2 linked regions of the Cohaesibacter gelatinilyticus genome follow. The protein of the gene in region 1 interacts with the protein of each later gene in a pairwise test. Links are inferred from orthologs where the notes say so. Each region holds a gene or a part of one and is shown on either strand. Other genes may lie near its edges.

Region 1 (5,106 bases):
CCAGCAGATGGTGCTGGCACTTCGATGGTAACTTTATCAGTTTCCAGTTCTACCAACGGCTCGTCGGCAGAAACCGCATCACCTGGTTGCTTGAACCACTGACCGATGGTCGCTTCGGTCACAGATTCCCCAAGAGTTGGGACCTTGATTTCTGTAGCCATTCGTCTCTCTCACATTTCAAATTCGCATTGGTCAGCCGGTTATTCGGCAAACGCATCATCAAGGAAGGCCTGCAGCTGAGCCAGATGGCGGCTCATCAAGCCGGTCGCAGTCGCAGCAGATGCTGCACGACCCACATAGGCTGCACGCTTGGTTTTCGCGTCAATCTGGTTGAGCACCCATTCCAGATAAGGCTCGACGAAGAACCAGGCACCCTGGTTTTTCGGCTCTTCCTGACACCAGACCATATCCGCCTGCTTGAAGCGGCTCAGTTCTTTGATCAGGGCCTTGGCCGGGAACGGATAAAGCTGCTCGACACGCAGAAGATAAACATCATCAATGCCACGCTTCTCACGCTCTTCCAACAGATCGTAATAGACCTTACCGGAACACATGATGACACGACGGATCTTGTCATCGGAAACCAGTTTGGTCTCGGAGTTCGGATTGCTCTGTGCATCATCCCACAAGACACGATGGAAGGTGCTATCAGCGCCCATTTCCTCAATCCGAGAGACACAGCGCTTGTTACGCAACAGGCTCTTTGGCGTCATCAGAATAAGCGGCTTACGGAAAGAACGTTTCACCTGACGGCGCAGGATATGGAAATAGTTGGCAGGCGTGGAACAGTTTGCCACCTGAATGTTATCTTCGGCACAAGCCTGCAGATAACGCTCAAGACGGGCCGAGCTATGTTCTGGCCCCTGACCTTCATAGCCATGCGGCAGAAGCATCACGAGACCGGACATCCGCAACCATTTGCGCTCACCCGAAGACAGGAACTGATCAAACACAACCTGTGCGCCATTGGCAAAGTCACCAAACTGACCTTCCCACATGGTCAAACCACGTGGCTCGGACAGGGTATAACCATACTCAAAGCCAAGAACCGCTTCTTCGGACAGCATGGAGTTGATCACTTCATAACGCTCTTGTCCTTCAGAGACATGGTTGAGCGGAATGAAACGGCCCTCATCCTGTTGATCATAGAGAACGGAATGACGCTGGGAGAAAGTACCACGTTCACAATCCTGACCGGACAGGCGAACAGGATGACCATCCCTCAGCAAGGAGCCAAAGGCCAGAGCCTCTGCTGTCGCCCAGTCAAAGCCTTCGCCGGTTTCGAACATCTTCGCGCGGTTGGTCTGGAAGCGTTTGATGGTCCGGTGAACATTGAAGTCTTCCGGCACATGGGTGAGTTTCGCACCGATTGCTCGAATATCATCAATCGCAACACCTGTTTCGCCAGACCGGCGATCATCTTCAGCGCTGGCGGTAGAAAGACCTGCCCACTTGCCATCGAACCAGTCAGCCTTGTTCGGTGAGAAGGATTGACCAGCCTCGAATTCTTCATCCAGAGCCTTGCGAACATCTGCCCGCATGCTTTCCAGATCTTCAGCTGTAATCGTACCTTCAGCAATCAGCTTGTCTGCATAAATCTGCAGGCTGGTTGGATGCTGACGGATCTTCTTGTACATGATCGGCTGGGTAAAGGCCGGCTCATCACCTTCGTTGTGACCGAAGCGACGATAGCAGAACATGTCGATCACGACCGGCTTGCCAAAGGTTTGGCGGAATTCGGTAGCAATCTTTGCTGCAAAGACAACAGATTCCGGATCATCACCATTACAGTGCAGCACCGGCGCTTCGATCATCTTGGCCATATCGGAAGGATATGGAGAAGAACGAGAGAAGCGCGGGTTGGTGGTGAAACCGATCTGGTTGTTGATGATCACATGGATCGAACCACCGGTACGATGGCCACGAAGACCTGACAAACCCAGACATTCAGCCACAACACCCTGACCGGCAAAAGCCGCATCACCATGCAGCAAAAGCGGCAGAACCGTCGTACGGTCTACCTCGGTCGTCTCGATGAACGGGCCATCACCTGCGGAAATCTGATCCTGCTTGGCACGCGCCTTACCCAGAACAACCGGATTCACGATCTCAAGGTGAGACGGATTGGCGGTCAAGGACAGATGAACATTGTTGCCGTCAAATTCGCGGTCAGACGATGCACCCAGATGGTATTTCACATCACCAGACCCTTCCACATCATCAGGAGCGTAGGAACCGCCCTTGAATTCATGGAAAATCGCACGATGTGGCTTGGCCATAACCTGGGAGAGGACGTTCAGGCGGCCACGGTGTGCCATGCCCAGAACAATTTCCTTCACACCCATGGCGCCGCCACGCTTGATGATCTGTTCCAGAGCCGGGATCAAAGCTTCCCCGCCGTCCAGACCAAAACGCTTGGTGCCTGTATATTTGATATCGAGGAATTTCTCGAAGCCTTCCGCCTCTACCAGCTTGTAAAGGATCGCCTTCTTGCCTTCCGCAGTGAATGCGATCTGCTTGTCCGGTCCTTCGATGCGCTCCTGGATCCAGCGTTTTTCCGCCGGAGCGGAAATATGCATGAATTCGACACCAAGGGTAGAGCAATAAGTCCGACGCAGAATTTCCAGCATTTCAGGAATGGTGGCAAATTCCAGGCCCAGCACGTGGTCGATGAAGATCTTGCGATCATAATCGGCCTCGGTGAAACCATAAGAGGTCGGATGCAGCTCTTCGTGATCCTTGGCTTCCGCCAGTTTCAACGGATCGAGATCTGCATGAAGATGGCCACGCATGCGATAAGCACGGATCATCATCAGGGCACGAACGGAATCGCGTGTCGCCTGCTGAACTGCCTCATCGCTCAGCTCAATACCCTGGCTCGCAGCCTTGGTCTTGAGCTTGTCGCCCAGTTTCTTCTCGTCGGGACCCCAATCACCGTCCAGAGCAGAAACCAGTTCGCCAGATTGCGGAATCGGCCAATCAGGTCGTTTCCAGGATGCACCACGTGCCCCCGCAATCACATCTTCTTTTTTGTCTTGGAGATCTTGAAAGAATCCCTGCCACTCAGGAGCAACTGCTGCCGGATTTTCCTGATAACGGGCGTAGAGATCTTCGATATAGGACGCGTTACCACCATAAAGAAAGGAGGTTAACGCGAACGCTTCATTTGCGTCCTGACGTGCCATCGCCACCAACCGGAATTTCTCCCGGCGCTCTTTCGTTTCGTCGGCACCATTGCCGAACGATTTGCCGGATTATGAGGGGAAAATGGTTAATGCTTCCCCCTCATACTGTCATAGTACTGTTACTTACCGTTTAGCAAGTCGACGAGAGTCTTACCCAGGCTCGCTGGAGATGGAGAAACACGGATACCCGCATCTTCCATTGCAGCAATCTTGTCTTCTGCGCCGCCCTTGCCACCGGAGATAACAGCACCAGCATGACCCATTGTACGGCCTGGAGGTGCAGTACGACCGGCAATGAAGCCAACCATTGGCTTCTTACGACCTTTGGCAGCCTGTTCTTTCAGCCACTCGGATGCTTCCTCTTCTGCAGAACCACCGATTTCACCAATCATGATGATGGATTCGGTTGCATCATCGTCCAGGAACAGGTCCAGCACGTCAATGAACTCGGTGCCTTTGACCGGATCACCACCGATACCAACGGCAGTGGTCTGACCAAGGCCTTCCTGAGTGGTCTGGAAAACAGCTTCATAAGTCAGAGTACCAGAGCGGGATACGATGCCGACAGAACCCTTTTTGAAGATGGAGCCCGGCATGATGCCGATCTTGCACTCTTCAGGGGTCATGACGCCTGGGCAGTTTGGACCCAGCAGACGGGAATCGGACTTGTCGAGGCGCGCTTTCACTTTCACCATGTCTGCAACCGGAATACCTTCGGTGATGCAGGAGATGAAAGGAACGCCAGCGTCAATCGCTTCAATAATCGCAGCACCGGCGCCTGCAGGTGGAACATAAACCACGGAGGCATTCGCACCGGTTGCTTCCATTGCTTCCTTAACGGTCGCAAAGATAGGAACCTGAACTTCCTTGCCGTCTACGTTACCGGTCCAGTTGGTGCCACCTTTTTTAGGGTGAACACCGGCAACCATCTGGGTGCCGTAGTAAGCCAGAGCCTGCTCGGTGTGGAAGGTACCGGTTTTACCGGTCAGACCTTGCACGATGACTTTGGTGTCTTTGTTGACAATAATGGACATCGTACTTACGCCCCCTTCACAGCAGCAACAATTTTCTGAGCTGCATCGTTGAGATCATCAGCAGGGATCACGTTCAGATCACTGTCATTGATGATTTTCTTGCCTTCTTCAACCTTGGTGCCTTCAAGACGAACAACCAGTGGCACCTGCAAACCAACTTCGTTCACAGCTTCCAGAACACCTTGTGCAATCACGTCACAACGCATGATGCCGCCGAAAATGTTAACCAGAATGCCTTCAACGTTAGGATCGGACGTGATGATCTTGAACGCAGCGGTTACTTTCTCGGTGGTAGCGCCGCCACCAACGTCGAGGAAGTTTGCAGGCTCAGCACCATAGAGCTTGATGATATCCATGGTCGCCATGGCAAGACCAGCGCCGTTCACCATGCAGCCGATGTTGCCGTCAAGAGCAACATAAGCCAGATCATGCTTGGAGGCTTCGATCTCTTTTTCGTCTTCTTCGGTCTTGTCGCGCAACGCCATCACGTCATCATGACGGAACAGAGCATTGCCATCGAAGGAGCATTTGGCGTCAAGCACACGCAGACGGCCGTCTTTCATGACGATCAGCGGGTTGATCTCCAGCAGGGACATGTCTTTTTCGACAAATGCCTTGTAGAGGATCGGGAACAGCTTCAGGCCATCTTCACGAGCCACACCATCCAGCTTCAGCGCATCGCAAAGCTCGCCAGCAGCGGCAGCGGTAACACCAGCATCTGGATCGATTGGCAGGGTAAGGATTTTCTCAGGCGTCTCTTCAGCAACCTGCTCGATGTCCATGCCGCCTTCGGTAGAAGCAACAAAGGCAACCTGACCACAGGTGCGGTCAACCAGAAGGGACAGATACAGCTCACGCTCGATGTCCGCACCATCTTCAATGTAAAG
Region 2 (16,715 bases), on another replicon or contig:
TCTGGGTCTGCTTGGAACTTCACCGAATCTGTCAATGATTGAGCATGAAGTGGTGTCGAAAGAACCATGGATACAGAGAGTGGGAGCACTATTGCTGCAGAGGCGAGCAAAATTGCACGCAATCCGGCCATTTGACCAGAGCGTTCAAGGTTCACTCGGTTGTCAGCGTCGTGGACGGTACGCCACATACTTATCCGTCCTCCTGATACAATAAAACTGTAAATCCCATCGCGGATGCTACAATTGCTGGAAGCCATGCTGCCAGAATTGGGTTAACCAGTCCTGTACTGCCCAAATCTTTTGCAATTTCAATCACAACATAAAGCACGAAGCCAGCCGTAACGCCACCAAGAATTAACTTTCCCACACTTCCAAAGCGGAAAAAACGCAAGGTCACCGTTGCCGCGATCAAAGTCATGGCCGCCAAGAGCAGTGGCTGGGCCATTAGCATTTGATATCGTAAACGATATTTATGTGCAGGCAGCCCAGATAAGGCTGCCTGTCCAATAATGGCGGGCAGATCCCAGAATTGAACAGCTTCCGGTTTTGCGATGGCTTCATTTGCCTCTTCCGGTGTCATGTGGGTGGATATGATATAGGTATCATATCGTCTGGGGGCAGCGTCGGATGAACTGACCATGGCATCTGTTAATAGCCAATAACCTGAATGTAATTCGCCGTATTTGGCATCGACGCGTTCCAGAAAATCTCCATCGTCATTATAGGAGAAGACGGTCACACCACCTATCTTGCGGCCTTGATCAAAGCTGGTATGTGCACGGAGAATGGAACCACCATCCTTGCCATTCTGGCGCACCCAGTCCTGGCTATTGGTTTGGCCAGCATTGGAGAAATTGACGCCAAAGATCTTGGCTTCAAGTTCCTGAGATCGATTTTTAAGAAGAGCTGATCCAGGATTATATGTGGTGAAGGAAAGTATGCCCAGACCAACAGCTACGAGTAATGCAGGGGTCAAAAACTGCCAAGCAGACATACCGGAAGCTCTGATTATGACCAGCTCCAGCTTTCGAGACAGATTCAGAAACGCGATCATGGACCCAAACAAGGTTGCAAATGGAAGGATGCGCTCCATTAGCTCCGGTACCCGGAAAATCGAGACTTGGAATAGTTCAAATGTATCGTAATCGGTTTTACTGCCAGCCCGGCGCAACAACTCGACAAAATCGACGAGCAAAACCAACATGAACACGCCCATGAAAATTGTGAAGATCGTAAGCAGAAGGCGCTTTGCAATATAACGGGATATAATTGTGGTCAGCATTCGTGAAATCTATCCCGTTTGCTCTGATGGCTGGGTCTGAAATTTCTTCAACTTCTTACGCACTTTTTCAGTCATATATTCCATAAGCTGGATAAGATTGTCTACTGCTTCGACGCGGCGACCGGTAAGGCTTATCCATAGTCCGGCACCAATTCCCAGAATTGGCAAAGCATACATGAGAGGCACTGCAAAAGGCGTCGATATTGCCAGAGAGGTGGCGGCGAAACCGAGCAAGCGTAGGCCTGCTGCGCAAGCAACAGCGATAATAATTGCATCGCTGCGCCTCTCACGGGTTGTACGAACCTGCATCAGGAAGGCCATGATGATGGTGACAAAGGCCATATTATAGAGCGGATTGGAGAAACGATCATGTAGCTCTGATCGCACATGACCTGATTTCTGCGAAAAGTAGGGGTCGTTGGGGTCGGGGTTGAAGAAAAATGCAGTTGGACGCTCTCTAGGTTTGAAAAATTGCGATTTGTTCTCATCCACGCCGGTGAATTTGGACAAATCGACAATATAAGAATCAAATTCAACGATATTGACCGAGCCAAAATCTTCGGCAATTAGAGCATCTATTTGAGTGTCCTGCGGTTGATTGGTTGATTTGTTGCTTTCAGCAGATTTTGCAAGATCTGCAGGATGGCGTTGCTGAATGATCCCACGCGTCATGCGCAGGAAAGTGCCTTTTTCATTTTCTATGATTTGTGCAAATTCAGAAGAGTAAACGACATGCTTCTTGGGATCTCTCTCATCGGAGAGAAACAGGCCACGCATGATGCCATTGGCTTCACGCTTTTGAATGTGGAATGTCATGCCCTCTTCAATTTCAGTGAAAAGGCCTTCCTTGACGACATTTGCAACGAGATCGGCGCGCACTTGTGTTATGAACAAACGCAAGGATCCCAAAGCTTTGGGACTGAGATAGAGGCTAATGGATCCCCCAAGGACAGTCGCAATTATTCCGAGGATAATCAGAGGCTTGGCCACAGTCCATGGGCGGGCGCCGGTGGCATTGATGACCACCAGTTCACTGTCTGCGTTCAAACGATTGAGTGTATGTGCGACAGCGATGAGAATGGCGAAAGGAGCAATGACCATGACAAGTGTCGGTAGAACGAGCGATGTCATGGACAGGAAAATCAGGATGGTTTGCCCTTTTGACGTTACCAGATCCAGATCGCGCAGGGCCTGAGTGAGCCAGACGATACCGCACAGTACGACGACTGTCATCATGAACGCAGCGAATGCTCGTAGGAAAATATAGCGTTCAATCAGGTTCATCTATCCTGGTCCGTTTTCCCGCTTGCTCTATTTGGTCTTTCTGGCCAACTTGAGCTCTGGCAAAATTTTGGCTGAAGAAATCATATCCGACTATGATCCAAGTGGTTTTATTCACCTGTTTATCGTGGCTTACGGCAGTTCTTTGGCGAATTCAAGGCCTGATGCATTCGGTCACGAAGTTGGTATGGGCTGACAAGCTTTTCCTGTGTGAACAAGAGCATTGTGTAAAAGAGGGAACAGAGGTCGGCTCATTCCCGGAATCCGCTAATGCGCTCTTGAAGTTGGGGGCTAAAGGTTCCACATTCAAGGCCTGTTTTCTTATCATTGTCGCACCCGACGCATAGCCATATGTTCTGGCTGTCTCTTTCTCACAAGGGATGAATTGGGAGGCGGCCATTTCAACGAGATGAAAGACATTTACGTATGGCACAGCAACCAGTCATCAAATTTCACCCTGTGACTGCACCAAAATCGGGCAATGCGCTTGTTCTGGTTGGCAAAGATCTGGCCCTTGGAACATTGGGGAAAGAACTGGATGAAGCGTCCCAGGGTGCAATCATACGCGCTGTCAAGGCTGCGGATTTCAAGGGTGAGTTGTTCTCTACCCAAACCATTCTTGCTCCGGGGGGCGTGGGGCTTGATAGGATTCTGCTGCTTGGTGTTGGTGAGGATACTCTTGGTGAGACAGAATGGCTCCGCCTTGGCGGTGCTGCAATGGCTGCAGTCAAAGGCATCGAGAAATCATCAATGATCTTGCAACTGGCGTCTGGGGATGTGAATGCGTCCTGTGCCTCGCTTTTTGCAATGGGTATGAAGTTGCGCAGTTATGACTTTGATCGATACAAAACCAACAAAGGTGAGCCGAAGGAAGAAAAGCCAACGCCGAATGTGACTGTTCAAGTCGCAGACCATGAGGAAGCTGGCAAGCTTTGGGAGCGCGATGATGCAGTGTCTGATGGCACCTTGCTGGCGCGTGATCTGGTCAATGAGCCAGCCAACATTCTTGGCCCGGAAGAGTTTGCAGCCAAAGCCAAGGCCTTGGAAGCACTCGGTGCCGAGGTTGAAATCCTTGAGCAGGACGCACTTGAAAAAGAAAATATGTGGGCGCTGCTGGGTGTGGCGCAAGGGTCTGTTCGTGGTCCACGCGTAGCTGTCATCAAATGGAATGGCGGCAAGGAAGGCGAAGTCCCGATTGCTTTCATCGGTAAGGGCGTCGTTTTTGATACCGGTGGTATATCCATCAAGCCAGCTGGTGGCATGGAAGAGATGAAAGGTGACATGGGCGGTGCCGCAGCTGTGACCGGTCTGATGCATGCACTTGTTGCACGTAAAGCCAAGGTCAATGTGATCGGTGCCATTGGTCTGGTTGAAAATATGCCAGATGGCAATGCGCAACGCCCCGGTGATATTGTGACCTCCAAATCTGGTCAAACCATCGAAGTGATCAATACAGATGCAGAAGGTCGTTTGGTGCTTGCTGATGTTCTTACCTATATCAAAGAGACCTATGAGCCAAAATTCATGATTGACTTGGCGACGTTGACCGGCGCAGTTCTGGTGGCACTGGGCAATCACAATGCTGGTATCTTCTCCAATAGCGATGAGATGTGCGCGCAATTGTCTGCCGCTGGTGAGGTGACAGGTGAGACTGTATGGCGTCTGCCGCTGTCCAAAGACTATGACAAGATGATCGATTCTCAGTTTGCCGATATGAAGAATACCGGTGGTCGCTGGGCTGGTTCCATCACCGCAGCACAATTTCTGAAGCGCTTTGTTGGGGAAACTGATTGGGTGCATATTGATGTTGCTGGTACTGCCATGGGTTCTCCAAAGACAGAGATTAGCCAGAGCTGGGCATCTGGCTATGGTGTTCGCCTGCTGGACCGTATGGTTGCAGATAATTATGAAGGGTAAGATATTCTTGCTCTGTTGATTTATAGAAAAGGCTGGCCAGTACCAGCCTTTTCTTTTGCCTTATTGTTCCTTGCTTTCTATGCTGGGATCTCAATCATTGTGAGGCAAAAAAAGTGCCAGCCGAAATCTTCTTTTATCATTTGCAGCGTCAGCCATTGGAAATGGCTTTGCCCAGACTATTGGAAAAATGTCTGGAGCGTGGTTGGAAGTCTTTTGTACAGGTTGGAACTCCTGAGCGCCTCAAGGGACTGGATGCACAGCTTTGGACCTTTCGGGATGACAGTTTTTTGGCTCATGGTCTCGCCGGGCAGGATCACGAGGATAAACAACCGATTTTGATGTCTTCACACCCTTTACCCGCCGCCAATGGAGCCCAGGTCCGTTTCTTTGTCGATGGTGCATTGCCCAATACCGATCTTTCCCTATTGGAGGGGCTGGAGCGGGCCATCTTGATGTTTGATGATCAGGACGAGGTGACAAAACAAGCATCTCGATCTTGTTGGAAAGAGCTGAAAGAAAAGGATTTTTCTGTCAGTTATTGGAAGCAAACCGGCGGTGGTGGCTGGGAGAAGCTGGGTTAAGAAACCTCTTGTTATCGTGATCTTCGTGAACTTGTTGCCTTTTGACGGGAAACTACGTATTTTCCGCTGGTTTTTTAAAGAGTGCAGCTTTCTGCGCTTTTCTTTTGGCGGCAGAAGGTGTTGGGTCGATGGTCATTTTCAAGAGAGTTTTGGTTGCTTTGACTATTGTGGTGATTGGTGTATGGGCCTTTAATAGTCCACTCATGCGCTCAAGCTTTCCAGAAGCACAGAAGCGACTGATCGCTCATCGCGGGGTGCACCAAACCTTTCCCACGAAAGGTATCACCAATGAAACCTGCACTGCTCGGCTGATTGATCAGCCCAGTCACGAGCTGATTGAGAATACATTGCCGTCCATGAAGGCGGCGTTTGAGGCTGGGGCTGATATCGTTGAGTTGGATATTCATCTGACCATCGATGACAAATGGGCTGTCTATCACGACTGGACGCTGGATTGTCGTAGCGACGGGCAGGGGCCAGTGCGTGATGCCACAATGAAATTCCTGAAAACTCTCGATATTGGCTATGGTTATAGCGCGGATGATGGCAAGACATTTCCACTTCGTGGCAAATATGTCGGTGCCATGCCTGAGTTGGTAGAAGTATTTGCGGCCTTTCCTGACAAAAAGTTTCTGATCAATTTCAAAAGCAATGATGCGGATGAGGGTAAAGCCTTTGCGCAATTCCTGACGTCAAACCCGAATTATAAGAAACAGATCTGGGCGGTTTATGGTGGAGCCAAGCCAACCGCGACTGTTTTGGATGCACATTCTGATATGAAGGGATATACCAAACAAAGTGTGAAAGCTTGCTTGAAATCTTATGCAGCATTGGGATGGAGTGGCCATATTCCGGATATTTGTCATAATCGGATTTTGGCGGTTCCTAGCAATTATGCCCGCTGGATGTGGGGCTGGCCGGGGCTGTTCCATCAGCGTATGAAGGAAGCTGGAAGCGAGCTTATTCTGTTAGGTGATTACAGCAGTAGCAACACAGGCAGTCGTGGATTGGATGATCTGGCCACTATCGAAGCAGTACCTGCGCAGATTGGTGGCTATATCTGGACCAACAAGATTGAAGTTGTCGGTCCCGAGTTCAAAAAGTGATGCTTCACTTTGGTTTGGAATATTCTACCAGATCCCAAAGGTTGCCATAGAGATCTTCAAAAACGGCGACAGTTCCATAGTCAGCTTCCAGAGGTGGACGGATGAAGGTGATGTCACGGCTTTTGTAAAGCTCGTAGTCTCGCCAGAAGTCATCTGTTTCCAGAAAGAGGAAGACCCGACCACCGGCCTGATCACCGACATATTTTGCCTGATGGTCATTGCTGGCCCGGGCAAGAAGTAGAGACGTCGGACTGTCACCCTTTGGCCGGACCACCACCCATCTTTTGTCCTGCTCCGGCTGATAGGTGTCATCAATCAGCTCAAAGCCAAGCTTTTGAGTATAGAATTCAATCGCTTCGTCATAGTCTCGCACCACAATGGCGATCAGGGACATGGACTGGGACATGGTTTCTCCGCTCAATTCATGGGTTTTAGGCTAAGCTTCGAGTTCCTCTGACATTTCAAGCCATTTCTCCTCGATCTTGTCGAGCAGATCGGCCAGATCGCTGCGGTCTTTGGAAAGCTTGACGCCTTTTTCGGGAAACTTGGCATAAAGATCGGGATCGGCCAGCTTCTCGTCCATCTTGGCCAAACGCTCGCGGATCTTATCCATATCGCGCTCGGCTGCCTGGATTTTGCGACGCAGTGGGGCCTGTTCCTTGCGCTTTTCGGCAGAGGAGCGACGTTTCTCCGCCGCCAGATTGGCTTCACCGTTGGCTGCTTTTTCCTTGGCGGTGCTATCCGGGCTATTACGGCTGGCAAGCAACAGGCGGCGATAATCTTCCAGATCGCCATCATAGCTTTTGCAGGTGCCATCATGCACAAGCCACAGACGATCGACACAGGCCTCGATCAGGTGCCGATCATGGGAGATGAGCAGTACCGCGCCTTCATAATCATTGATGGCATGGACCAAGGCTTCGCGGCTGTCGATATCCAGATGGTTTGTCGGCTCATCGAGGATCAGGAGATGCGGCCCTTCAAAGGTGGCAAGACCCAGAAGAAGTCGGGCTTTTTCACCACCAGACAGGCTCTTGGCCGGGATGTCCATCTTCTCGGTGCCAAGACCCATTTGGGCAACGCGTGCGCGGACCTTCGCTTCCGGAACATCCGGCATCAACGGACGCACATGCTCCACCGGGTTTTCATTCGGGCGGAGCTCATCCAGCTGATGTTGGGCGAAGAAAGCGATCTTGAGCTTGTTGGCCCGATTGATGATGCCATCATCAATTTTTAGTCGGTCCGAGATCAGCTTGGCAAAGGTGGATTTACCGTTGCCGTTGGCACCCAACAGGGCCAAGCGATCATCAGGATCAATGCGCAAATCAAGATTTCTGAGGATCGGCTTGTCTGGTTCATAACTAACAGACGCTTTTTCCAGTCGAATGATGGGTGGAGCTGCGCGCTTCTCAGGATTTGGGAAGGTGATCGGCTTGATATGATCTTCCACAACGGCAGCGATTGGCTTCATCCGTTCCAGTGCCTTGATGCGGCTCTGGGCTTGTTTGGCTTTGGTCGCCTTGGCCTTGAAGCGGGTGATGAAGCTTTCCAGATGCTTGCGCTGATCCAATTGTTTGGCACGCATCTTTTGCTGTAGTTCCAGCTTTTCTCGCCGGGTGCGTTCGAAATTGTCATAGCCGCCACGATAGGAAGTCAGTTTCAGCTGATCCAAATGAGCAATGTGATCGACGGCTTTATTGAGCAGGTCTCTATCATGGCTGATGATCATCACAGTATGCGGATAACGCCCGATATAGCTCTCCAACCATAACGTGCCTTCCAGATCGAGATAGTTGGTTGGTTCATCTAGAAGCAGCAGATCTGGCTCGGAAAAGAGAATGGCCGCCAGAGCCACGCGCATGCGCCAACCACCTGAGAAATCCTTGGTGGGACGGGCCTGTGCTGCTGCATCAAAACCAAGGCCATGAAGAATGGTTGCGGCGCGGCTTTCTGCTGAATGAGCACCGATATCAGCAAGGCGAAGCTGAATTTCTGCGATCCGGTTCGGGTCGGACGCTGTTTCGGCCTCTGCCAACAGTGAGCTGCGCTCAGCATCGGCTTTCAGCACGAATTCCAAAAGACTTTCGTCCGAGGCTGGGGCCTCCTGAGCCACCTGACCGACGCGTGCGCCTTTGCGGATGGAGGCAGAGCCACTTTCCGGGGCAATGTCACCTACCAGAAGCTTGAACAGGGTCGTTTTGCCGGTGCCATTGCGGCCAACCAGTCCAAATTTGGAGCCTTCGGGAACGACGAGCGTGGCATCTTCCAGCAAGGTGCGGCCAGCGATGCGATAGGTTAGATTGTTGATATGCAGCATAATGATTTGCTTGTGCCTGATTTGATGCGCGAAGGCAATGGGGATCGGATAAATGCAACTGCTCGAAGCGCATTTTTGTCCAATGGAAAAGAGTGTTTTGTCAGCTAATGACCGTTTGGTTTAGTTGACAGGGGGAGCGAGATTTTTCAGTCTTGGCGCAATTGATTTGCTGATCGGGGAGGGATCGAGATGACCATTCAGCTTTATGATTTGTGTGGGGCGTCCAAGGATTTGCGTTTTTCACCGGCCTGTTGGCGGACACGGATGGCTCTGGAACATAAAGGGCTGAATTACGAGACCGTGCCCACAATGTTCACGGATATCCCGTCTATTGCCGGTGGTGGCCAGCGGACGGTGCCGGTGATCGAAGATGGCGAGCAGATTGTTCGCGAATCCTATGATATTGCTGTTTATCTGGAGCGCACCTATCCTGATAAGCCGAGCCTCTTTGATGGTGAGGGTGGATTGCAGCTTTCACGTTTCATGCATTGGTGGACTGGAGCGACGGTTGATGCGGGCATCGTGAAACTGGTTCTGGCTGATATTCACTCCATTCTTGATCAGGCTGATCAGAGCTATTTCCGTGAGAGCCGTGAAAAGCGCTTTGGCAAGGCTTTGGAAGAGGTGCAAAATCAGTCTGATGAGACTTTGCAGGCATTCCGTGCCAGCTTGCTGCCTTTGAGATTGGCACTCAAGAAGCATGATTTCCTGGGTGGTGATGCACCCATCTATGCAGATTATTGTGTATTTGGCTCTTTTCAGTGGGCGCGGATGGTCTCTGACCTGACGCTATTGGAAGGTGATGATCCAGTGGCACAATGGTTCGAACGCTGTTTGGATCTGTTTGATGGATTGGGACGCAAAGCGAAGGGTTGAGGCTGGTTGCAGGCGTAGCTGTTGGGGAGGAATGCAGCCCTGTCATGAGCTTGTCATGCAATAGGGCTTGCTACTGGGCCAAGGGGCGGTTATATAGCGGCCAAATCTTTTGGCCCTTTGTCGTATTCCTCTGACAAACGGCTTTTTCTTTACAAGCTAAAATCGGGAATAGTTTTTATGGCTATCGAACGTACTTTCTCCATCATCAAGCCAGATGCAACCAAGCGTAACCTGACCGGTAAAATTGTTGCCAAATTCGAAGACGCTGGCCTGCGCATCGTTGCTTCCAAGCGCATCCGTATGAGCAAAGAACAGGCTGAAGGCTTCTACGCTGTTCATAGCGAGCGTCCTTTCTTTGGTGAGCTGGTTGAGTTCATGATGTCCGAGCCTGTCGTTGTTCAGGTTCTGGAAGGTGAAAATGCGATCGCCAAGAACCGTGAAGTCATGGGTGCTACCAACCCAGCAGAAGCTGCTGAAGGTACCATCCGTAAAGAGTTCGCTCTGTCCATCGGCGAAAACTCTGTTCACGGCTCAGACGCTCCTGAGACTGCTGCTGAAGAAATCAAATTCTTCTTCGCTGACGAAGAGATTGTTGGCTAATTGCCATTGATCATCTGATCATTGAAAAAGCCCCGCTCATTTGAGTGGGGCTTTTTTGTTGGGTGATTTTCTTGTCTAGCGGGTGGCTGCTGCCATGGCGATGCCAAAGCCCATGAAGGTGGCACCAATGGAGCGGCGCAAGATCTTGACCCGACGCGGACTGGTGATGAAAAGCCGAAAGCGACCGCTGAGCAATGCCACAGCAATATGGCTGACAAGGCAGGTTGCTGCATAGGTGCAGGAGAGAATTGAGCCTTCGACCAGAAGCTGAGACGGGCCGGTCAGAAAAGGCGGAATGATAGCCACCAGAACCGCCATTGCTTTGGGATTGGTAAGCGCAATGCCCACGCCAGTCAGAAACAGCTTGCTGGAATTTGGGATCTGATCGTCATCGTTGCTCTCAACCAGATTAGAGCGATCCCGCCAGGTCTTGATGCCGAGCCAGATCAGATAAAGGCCGCCGACAATCTTGAGGATGGTGAAGGCAAGGCCGGATGCCAGCATGATTGCACCAAGGCCAAAGGTTACCGCCATACCCAATATCGCGATGCCGATGGTATTGCCCAACGCTGACCACAGTGTGATGCGGCTGCCAAAGCGCAAGGAGTTGGACATGGTCAGCAACAGACCGGGGCCTGGACTGAAAGCAGGCAGAATGGACAGGGCGACAAAGATTAGCCAGGTGTCGAGTGACATGGAGCAATGTCCTTGGAACGATCGAAGAGTTGAACCGGAGTTCTTGGTGGGAAGTGCAAAGCCCGTACATCTGAAAACAGGTTGTGCTGAACTTTGCCTATCTCGTTCTTATAGACTGACCTGCTGATTTTCTCTAGTGGTTTGTTTTCAAAGAGGGGTATTCCAAGCTTCTGGCTAGTGTCGATGCATGCTCTTTGTTACAAGAGAGCAATCAATTACAGGACCTTGCCATGACAACCTATCCTTATTTTGCCAAATCGGCTTGCCCACATGATTGCCCTTCGACATGTGCTTTGGAGGTGGAAGTGGTTGCGCCGGATCGTATTGGTAAGGTGAAGGGGGCCCGTGACCAAGCGTATACTGCCGGGGTGGTTTGCGCCAAGGTTGCCCGTTATGCAGAGCGAGCCCATAGCGAAGAACGCCTGACCAAACCCTTGCGCCGTGTTGGCCCAAAGGGTGGGGGGCAGTGGCAAGAAATCAGTTGGGATGAGGCATTGGATGAAGTGGCTTCAAAATTCCTGTCAGCAGAAGAGTATTATGGTTCGGAGAGTATCTGGCCCTATTTCTTTGCCGGGACCATGGGATTGGTTCAACGGGATGGGATAGAGCGGCTGCGTCATGTCAAACGCTATAGTGGGCAATATTCTACCATATGCGTCAATACTGCATGGCCGGGCTATCTCGCTGGAACCGGACGTCTGGCTGGACCGGATCCACGGGAGATGGCGCTGAGTGATTGTGTGGTGATATGGGGTACTAATCCTGTTCATACGCAAGTCAATGTCATGACACATGCGGTCAAAGCCCGTAAAAACCGTGATGCCAAGATCGTTGTGATCGATATTTATAAGACGGCTTCCATGGAGCAAGCCGATCTTGGGTTGGTGTTGAAGCCTGGAACCGATGGTGCCTTGGCATGTGCTGTGATGCATTGTTTGTTTAGGGATCGAAAGGCGGATCGGGACTATCTAGCAGCTAATACGGATTGTCCGAATGAGCTGGAAATGCATCTTGCCAGTCGTACGCCTGAATGGGCCGCTGAAATTACCGGGTTGAGTGTAGAAGAGATCGAAGCCTTTGCTTCTCTCTTGGCTGAACGCCCTCGGAGTTACTTTCGTCTTGGCTATGGTTTTAGTCGCCAACGCAATGGGGCGGTAAACATGCATGCCGCGAGCTGCATTGCAGCTGTATTGGGAAGTTGGAAATATGAAGGGGGGGGAGCATTTCACAGCAACAGCGGTCTTTACAAAACCAATACCTCGCTCCTGGAAGCTACGGACAAGAGACATCCATCCATTCGCAAGCTGGACCAGTCCCAGATCGGGCGTGTGCTGAGCGGTGATACAGAAGCGTTACAGGGCGGGGCACCTGTCAAGGCGATGCTGATCCAAAATACAAACCCATTGTCGGTGGCACCGGAGCAGGACCTGGTAAGAGCCGGCTTTGAGCGAGAGGATCTTTTTGTCTGCGTGCATGAACAATTCATGACCGAGACCGCAGAGATGGCTGATATCGTTCTTCCTGCAACCATGTTTACCGAGCATGATGATGTCTATAAGGGTGGTGGCCATCAATATTGGTCGTTTGGACCAAAGCTTGTTGAGGCCCCCGGCGAATGTCGCCCGAACCATTGGGTGATTTGTGAACTGGCTAAACGGCTAGGGGCAGAGCATTCTGGCTTTGCGATGGATGAGAAAGACCATATTACCGCAATATTAAAGGATGGAGGCCAAACATCTTTGAATGAGCTGGAAGAAAAAGGGTGGGTTGACGTCCAATCTGATTTCAAAACTGCTCATTATGAAGATGGCTTTGCATGGCCAGATGGCAAATTTCGCTTCAGGCCGAAATGGAAAGAGGTTCGATTCTCTCATAACGGCAAGATGGGGCCTTTCGATGATTTGCCTTCCTTGCCTGATCATTGGGATGTGATTGAAAAGGCGGATGGGGCCCATCCATTCCGATTGGCGACATCTCCTGCGCGATCCTTTCTGAACTCAACCTTTTCCGATGTATTGAGCTCTCGCAAAAAAGAAGGTGCTCCAAGCCTAAAAATACATTCGCAAGATATGGCTGAGCTTTCCTTGGAAGAAGGAGAAGAGGTGAGGATTGGGAATGAACGCGGAGAGACCTACTTGCCGGTTGAAGCTTTTGATGGTCTTTGTCGTGGTGTAGTGATTGCAGAAGGGATTTGGCGAAACAAGGATCACAAGGAGGGGAGAGGGATCAATAGCCTCACCTCAGCTGATCAGGTGGCGCCTTTCGGTGGCGTTGCCTTTCATGACAACAAGGTGTGGATCAAAAAGCAAAAATAAGATGCTTTCTGCTTTGCCATTCTGGATGGAATCATTAGATTGACTTCCAAGACTTAACTATGTGCCCAATAGGCGAGATGAATGGGCAGGTAGTCAGGAGCCAACAAAAATTAAGGGGCATCCCGTATGGCGGGGATGAGGTTATATATGAATTTGTTCAAAACAATGATTGTGGCTATTGTGGCCGGATTTGCTTTTGCTGGTGTTGGTGTGTCTTCCGCCAATGCAGAAGATCTGACCAAGGGTCTGTTTCAGGCGCGTGTGTTGGATTATTGCCTGTATGACCAATGGGCGAAGCGTAAAGAAAAAGATGGCATTCTGAAGGAGTGCCGTTGTGCGTCCAAGGCTTATGTTGCAGGCCTTGATAAAGAGACTTTGGGTAAGCATCTGAAATCTGGCAGCCTGAGCTATAATGATAAGAAAGCTGTATTGGGCGCACATGCCAAATGTCGTAAATAATGAGCTTCAATATATTCCTGAAGTAACGAAAAGGCAGCTTAATGAGCTGCCTTTTTTGATGTCAGTGTTTGGGAGCGCGCGTAGACCATGCAAGGTGACATGGTCTAACTCTTTGCTGGAGAGAAGCTTTTACTTTTGATTGTGAAACCAATCAAAAGAGACCCGTTTTAAAAGATCATCTGCTGCTCTTCGGTGGCGCACAGGTTGTTGCCATCATCCTTGATACGGACGCGCATTCCATCGACAAGCACTTTGTCGCCTGCCACCAAGGCCACGGCGCGCGGATAGATTTTGTGCTCGGCCTTCAGGATACGGCCTGCCAGACTATCGGCTGTGTCATCATTTAACACTGGCACGGCAGCTTGGCAGATGATTGGGCCGCTATCCATATCCGCCCGCACGAAATGCACGCTACATCCAGCCAGACGGCAGCCGGTATCAATGGCACGTTGATGCGTATTCAGTCCCTTGAAGCTTGGCAGGAGCGATGGGTGGATGTTGATCATCTTGTCGGTCCATTTGCCGACAAACTCCGCCGTCAAGATACGCATGAAGCCAGCCAGAACCACCAGCTCGATCTTGTGCTCTTCCAGTTTCTTCTGGATTTGCGCATCAAAAGCCGAACGATCGCCCTTGTAGTTGCGATGATCAACCACTTCGGTGGCGATGCCATGGTCTGCAGCAGTTTCCAGGCCCTTTGCATCAGGCTTATTGGCCAGCACCAGCGCAATATCAGCCGGGTAGTTACTGGCCTTTGCAGCATCCAGAATGGCAGTCATGTTGCTGCCGCGCCCTGAAATCAGAATTGCCACGCGCTTCTTTGGGCTTGCCATCAGATCAGGCTCCGAACTCGATCATGGTGTCATAGATCACAGCGTCGCCATCGCGAGATTTCAACTCGCCCAAACGCACGGCATTTTCACCACTTGCTTCAAAAGCCTTGATGGCATCACCGGCTTTGTCAGCTTCAACCACGACAATCATGCCAATGCCGCAATTGAAGGTGCGGAGCATTTCCTTGGTTTCGACACCGCCGAGCTTTTGTAGCCAGCCAAAGACAGCGGGAGGAGTGATTTGTGCCAGATCCAGATGAGCTGCCAGATCGTCAGGCAGCACGCGCGGGATATTCTCCGGGAAACCGCCACCTGTGATATGGGCGAGGGCTTTGATGGCACCAGTCTCGCGCATCACTTTCAGAATTTGCTGAACATAGATGCGGGTCGGTTCCAGCAACGCTTCACCGATGGATTTGCCATCTTCGAATGGAGCAGCATCTTTAAAGCCAAGACCGTTGGCTTCCAGAATGCGGCGCACTAGCGAGAAGCCATTGGAATGGACACCGGAAGATGCAAGGCCGATCAAGACATCACCTTCCTTGATTTCACGGGGTAGCAGGGTGCCGCGTTCAGCCGCGCCAACAGAGAAACCGGCCAGATCATAATCCTGATCGGCATACATGCCCGGCATTTCCGCAGTCTCGCCACCGATCAGTGCGCAATTGGCTTGTTTGCAGCCGTCGGCAATACCTTTGATCACATCTGTTGCGGCTTCTACATCCAGTTTGCCGGTTGCGAAATAGTCGAGGAAGAAGAGTGGCTCTGCTCCTTGTACCACAAGATCGTTGACGCACATGGCAACCAGATCGATGCCGACAGTGTCATGCTTGTCGGTCTCAATGGCGATTTTAAGTTTGGTGCCAACACCATCATTGGCCGCGACGAGAATAGGGTCTTTGAAACCAGCGCTCTTGAGATCAAACAGGCCGCCAAAGCCGCCAATATCGGTGTCAGAACCCGGGCGGGTTGTGGACTTGACGATAGGCTTGATGGCTTGAACCAGTGCATTGCCCGCATCTATGTCTACGCCAGCCTGGGCATAGGTCAGTGTGTTGGGCTTGTTTGATGCATTCTTCTCAGACATTGCTGACCTCTTGGTGCAAAATATCACGGGGCAGGGGTCGGCTTATATTGCCTCCCGCCGTTGAGCCTGAGACACACGAAATTAGTCGCAAATGCAAGCCCTCTTTGGAAAAAGCCGCAAAAGGGGGATGATTGAAGCAAAAAGCACTTGGAAATTCCTCCATTTGTGACCAAATAAGGTGGAATCGCCAACAAATTGTGACCATTGAATGGTATATGGTTACATGGGTTGGCTATGGTTCTATACAGATCAAATTTGGTGCCGATATTGCCGCAAAATCAAATTTGATGAATCTCTAGAGGCTTCGTGTCGTTTGACAATACCTAATATCATTACCATAGCGCGTTTGTTTCTGGTTCCCCTGATTGTCTGGCTTCTGGTCGATGGGCGTTTCATGAGCGCTTTCTGGATTTTTTTGGCTGCCGGTCTTTCTGATGCTGTTGATGGCATCATCGCCCGGAAATTCAATATGCAGTCTGAATTGGGCGCGCATTTGGATCCATTGGCGGACAAAGCCTTGCTGGTGTCAATCTATGTGACCATGGGCTTCATGCTGGAAATACCGGCCTGGATCGTGATTGCGGTGGTCAGTCGTGATTTTCTGATCATAGGAGCTGTGATTCTGTCCTGGGTGATGGGACAGCCGGTGGAGATGAAGCCGCTGGTTATTTCCAAGGCCAATACGACTTTTCAGATCATTTTCGCCGGCATCATATTGGCAGATTTGGCTGGCGTGGCAGAACTCTCGACCGAGCGCATGATACTCGGTTATATCGTGGCTACCTTGACGCTTTTGTCTGCAGGGGCCTATTTGCTATCATGGCTTACTCATATGGGACAGTCAGATTCGACGTTGAATTGATTGGTTGATCCAACTGGAACTTGTTTCAAGATTCTACCGAACGTTCGGGTATCAAGAGGAGTAGGTCTGGTGACCTTGCAAAAGCAGTTTACTTTCTGGTTTATCGCTCTACTGGCTTTGTGCCTGTGTCTTTTTTTGTTGCGCGGAATCTTGTTGCCGTTTGTTGCCGGTATGGCCCTTGCCTATCTGCTGGATCCCATAGCTGATGCTTTTGAGCGACTGGGCATGAGTAGAATGCTTTCAACGGTGACAATTCTGATTCTGTTTCTTTTGATTTTCATGCTGGCAATTGTGATTATAGTGCCGGTACTTGCACATCAGATGTCTGGTTTTGCCGAGAATTTGCCGGGCTATATTGCCAAGTTGCAGGACTTTGTTTCCAGGCAAGGTGCAAGTATTCTACCGCGTTTCCTGAATGAATTGGATGCAGCTGCCGTTCAGGCCAATATCAAGGATCTTGTCTCGCAAGGGGCAAGCTGGATTGGTGCGCTTATTCAGTCGAT

Evidence for each region.
Region 2: the proteins of CRO57_RS14025 (region 1) and CRO57_RS07130 interact in binary tests that used the Escherichia coli proteins (3 or more experiments, as listed by UniProt). The link is inferred for Cohaesibacter gelatinilyticus from one-to-one orthologs.

Annotation. Positions count from the first base shown.
Region 1 is NZ_OBEL01000003.1:37,744-42,849, forward strand. What follows is about bases 1-3,554. They hold CRO57_RS14025 (2-oxoglutarate dehydrogenase E1 component), read right to left. Parts: upstream 3,186-3,554; coding sequence 201-3,185; downstream 1-200. Other genes in these bases: odhB (2-oxoglutarate dehydrogenase complex dihydrolipoyllysine-residue succinyltransferase), read right to left, coding at 1-161; sucD (succinate--CoA ligase subunit alpha), read right to left, coding at 3,305-3,554. Outside these bases: more of sucD, read right to left, coding at 3,555-4,219; sucC (ADP-forming succinate--CoA ligase subunit beta), read right to left, coding at 4,225-5,106. UniProt on the Escherichia coli protein: E1 component of the 2-oxoglutarate dehydrogenase (OGDH) complex which catalyzes the decarboxylation of 2-oxoglutarate, the first step in the conversion of 2-oxoglutarate to succinyl-CoA and CO(2).
Region 2 is NZ_OBEL01000001.1:1,600,578-1,617,292, reverse strand. Bases 6,045-8,999 are described here. They hold CRO57_RS07130 (ATP-binding cassette domain-containing protein), read right to left. Parts: upstream 8,485-8,999; coding sequence 6,604-8,484; downstream 6,045-6,603. Other genes in these bases: CRO57_RS07125 (glutathione S-transferase family protein), read left to right, coding at 8,674-8,999; CRO57_RS07135 (VOC family protein), read right to left, coding at 6,172-6,573; CRO57_RS07140 (glycerophosphodiester phosphodiesterase family protein), read left to right, coding at 6,045-6,167. Also shown: CRO57_RS07165 (LPS-assembly protein LptD), read right to left, coding at 1-188; LPS export ABC transporter permease LptG, read right to left, coding at 191-1,282; CRO57_RS07155 (LptF/LptG family permease), read right to left, coding at 1,292-2,566; CRO57_RS07150 (leucyl aminopeptidase), read left to right, coding at 2,990-4,480; CRO57_RS07145 (DNA polymerase III subunit chi), read left to right, coding at 4,594-5,061; more of CRO57_RS07140, read left to right, coding at 5,190-6,044; more of CRO57_RS07125, read left to right, coding at 9,000-9,360; ndk (nucleoside-diphosphate kinase), read left to right, coding at 9,538-9,960; CRO57_RS07115 (LysE family translocator), read right to left, coding at 10,036-10,656; CRO57_RS07110 (molybdopterin-dependent oxidoreductase), read left to right, coding at 10,887-12,971; CRO57_RS07105 (hypothetical protein), read left to right, coding at 13,119-13,430; purN (phosphoribosylglycinamide formyltransferase), read right to left, coding at 13,598-14,263; purM (phosphoribosylformylglycinamidine cyclo-ligase), read right to left, coding at 14,268-15,350; CRO57_RS07090 (CDP-alcohol phosphatidyltransferase family protein), read left to right, coding at 15,664-16,212; CRO57_RS07085 (AI-2E family transporter), read left to right, coding at 16,282-16,715. UniProt on the Escherichia coli protein: Genetic data indicate it may be involved in ribosome assembly or function.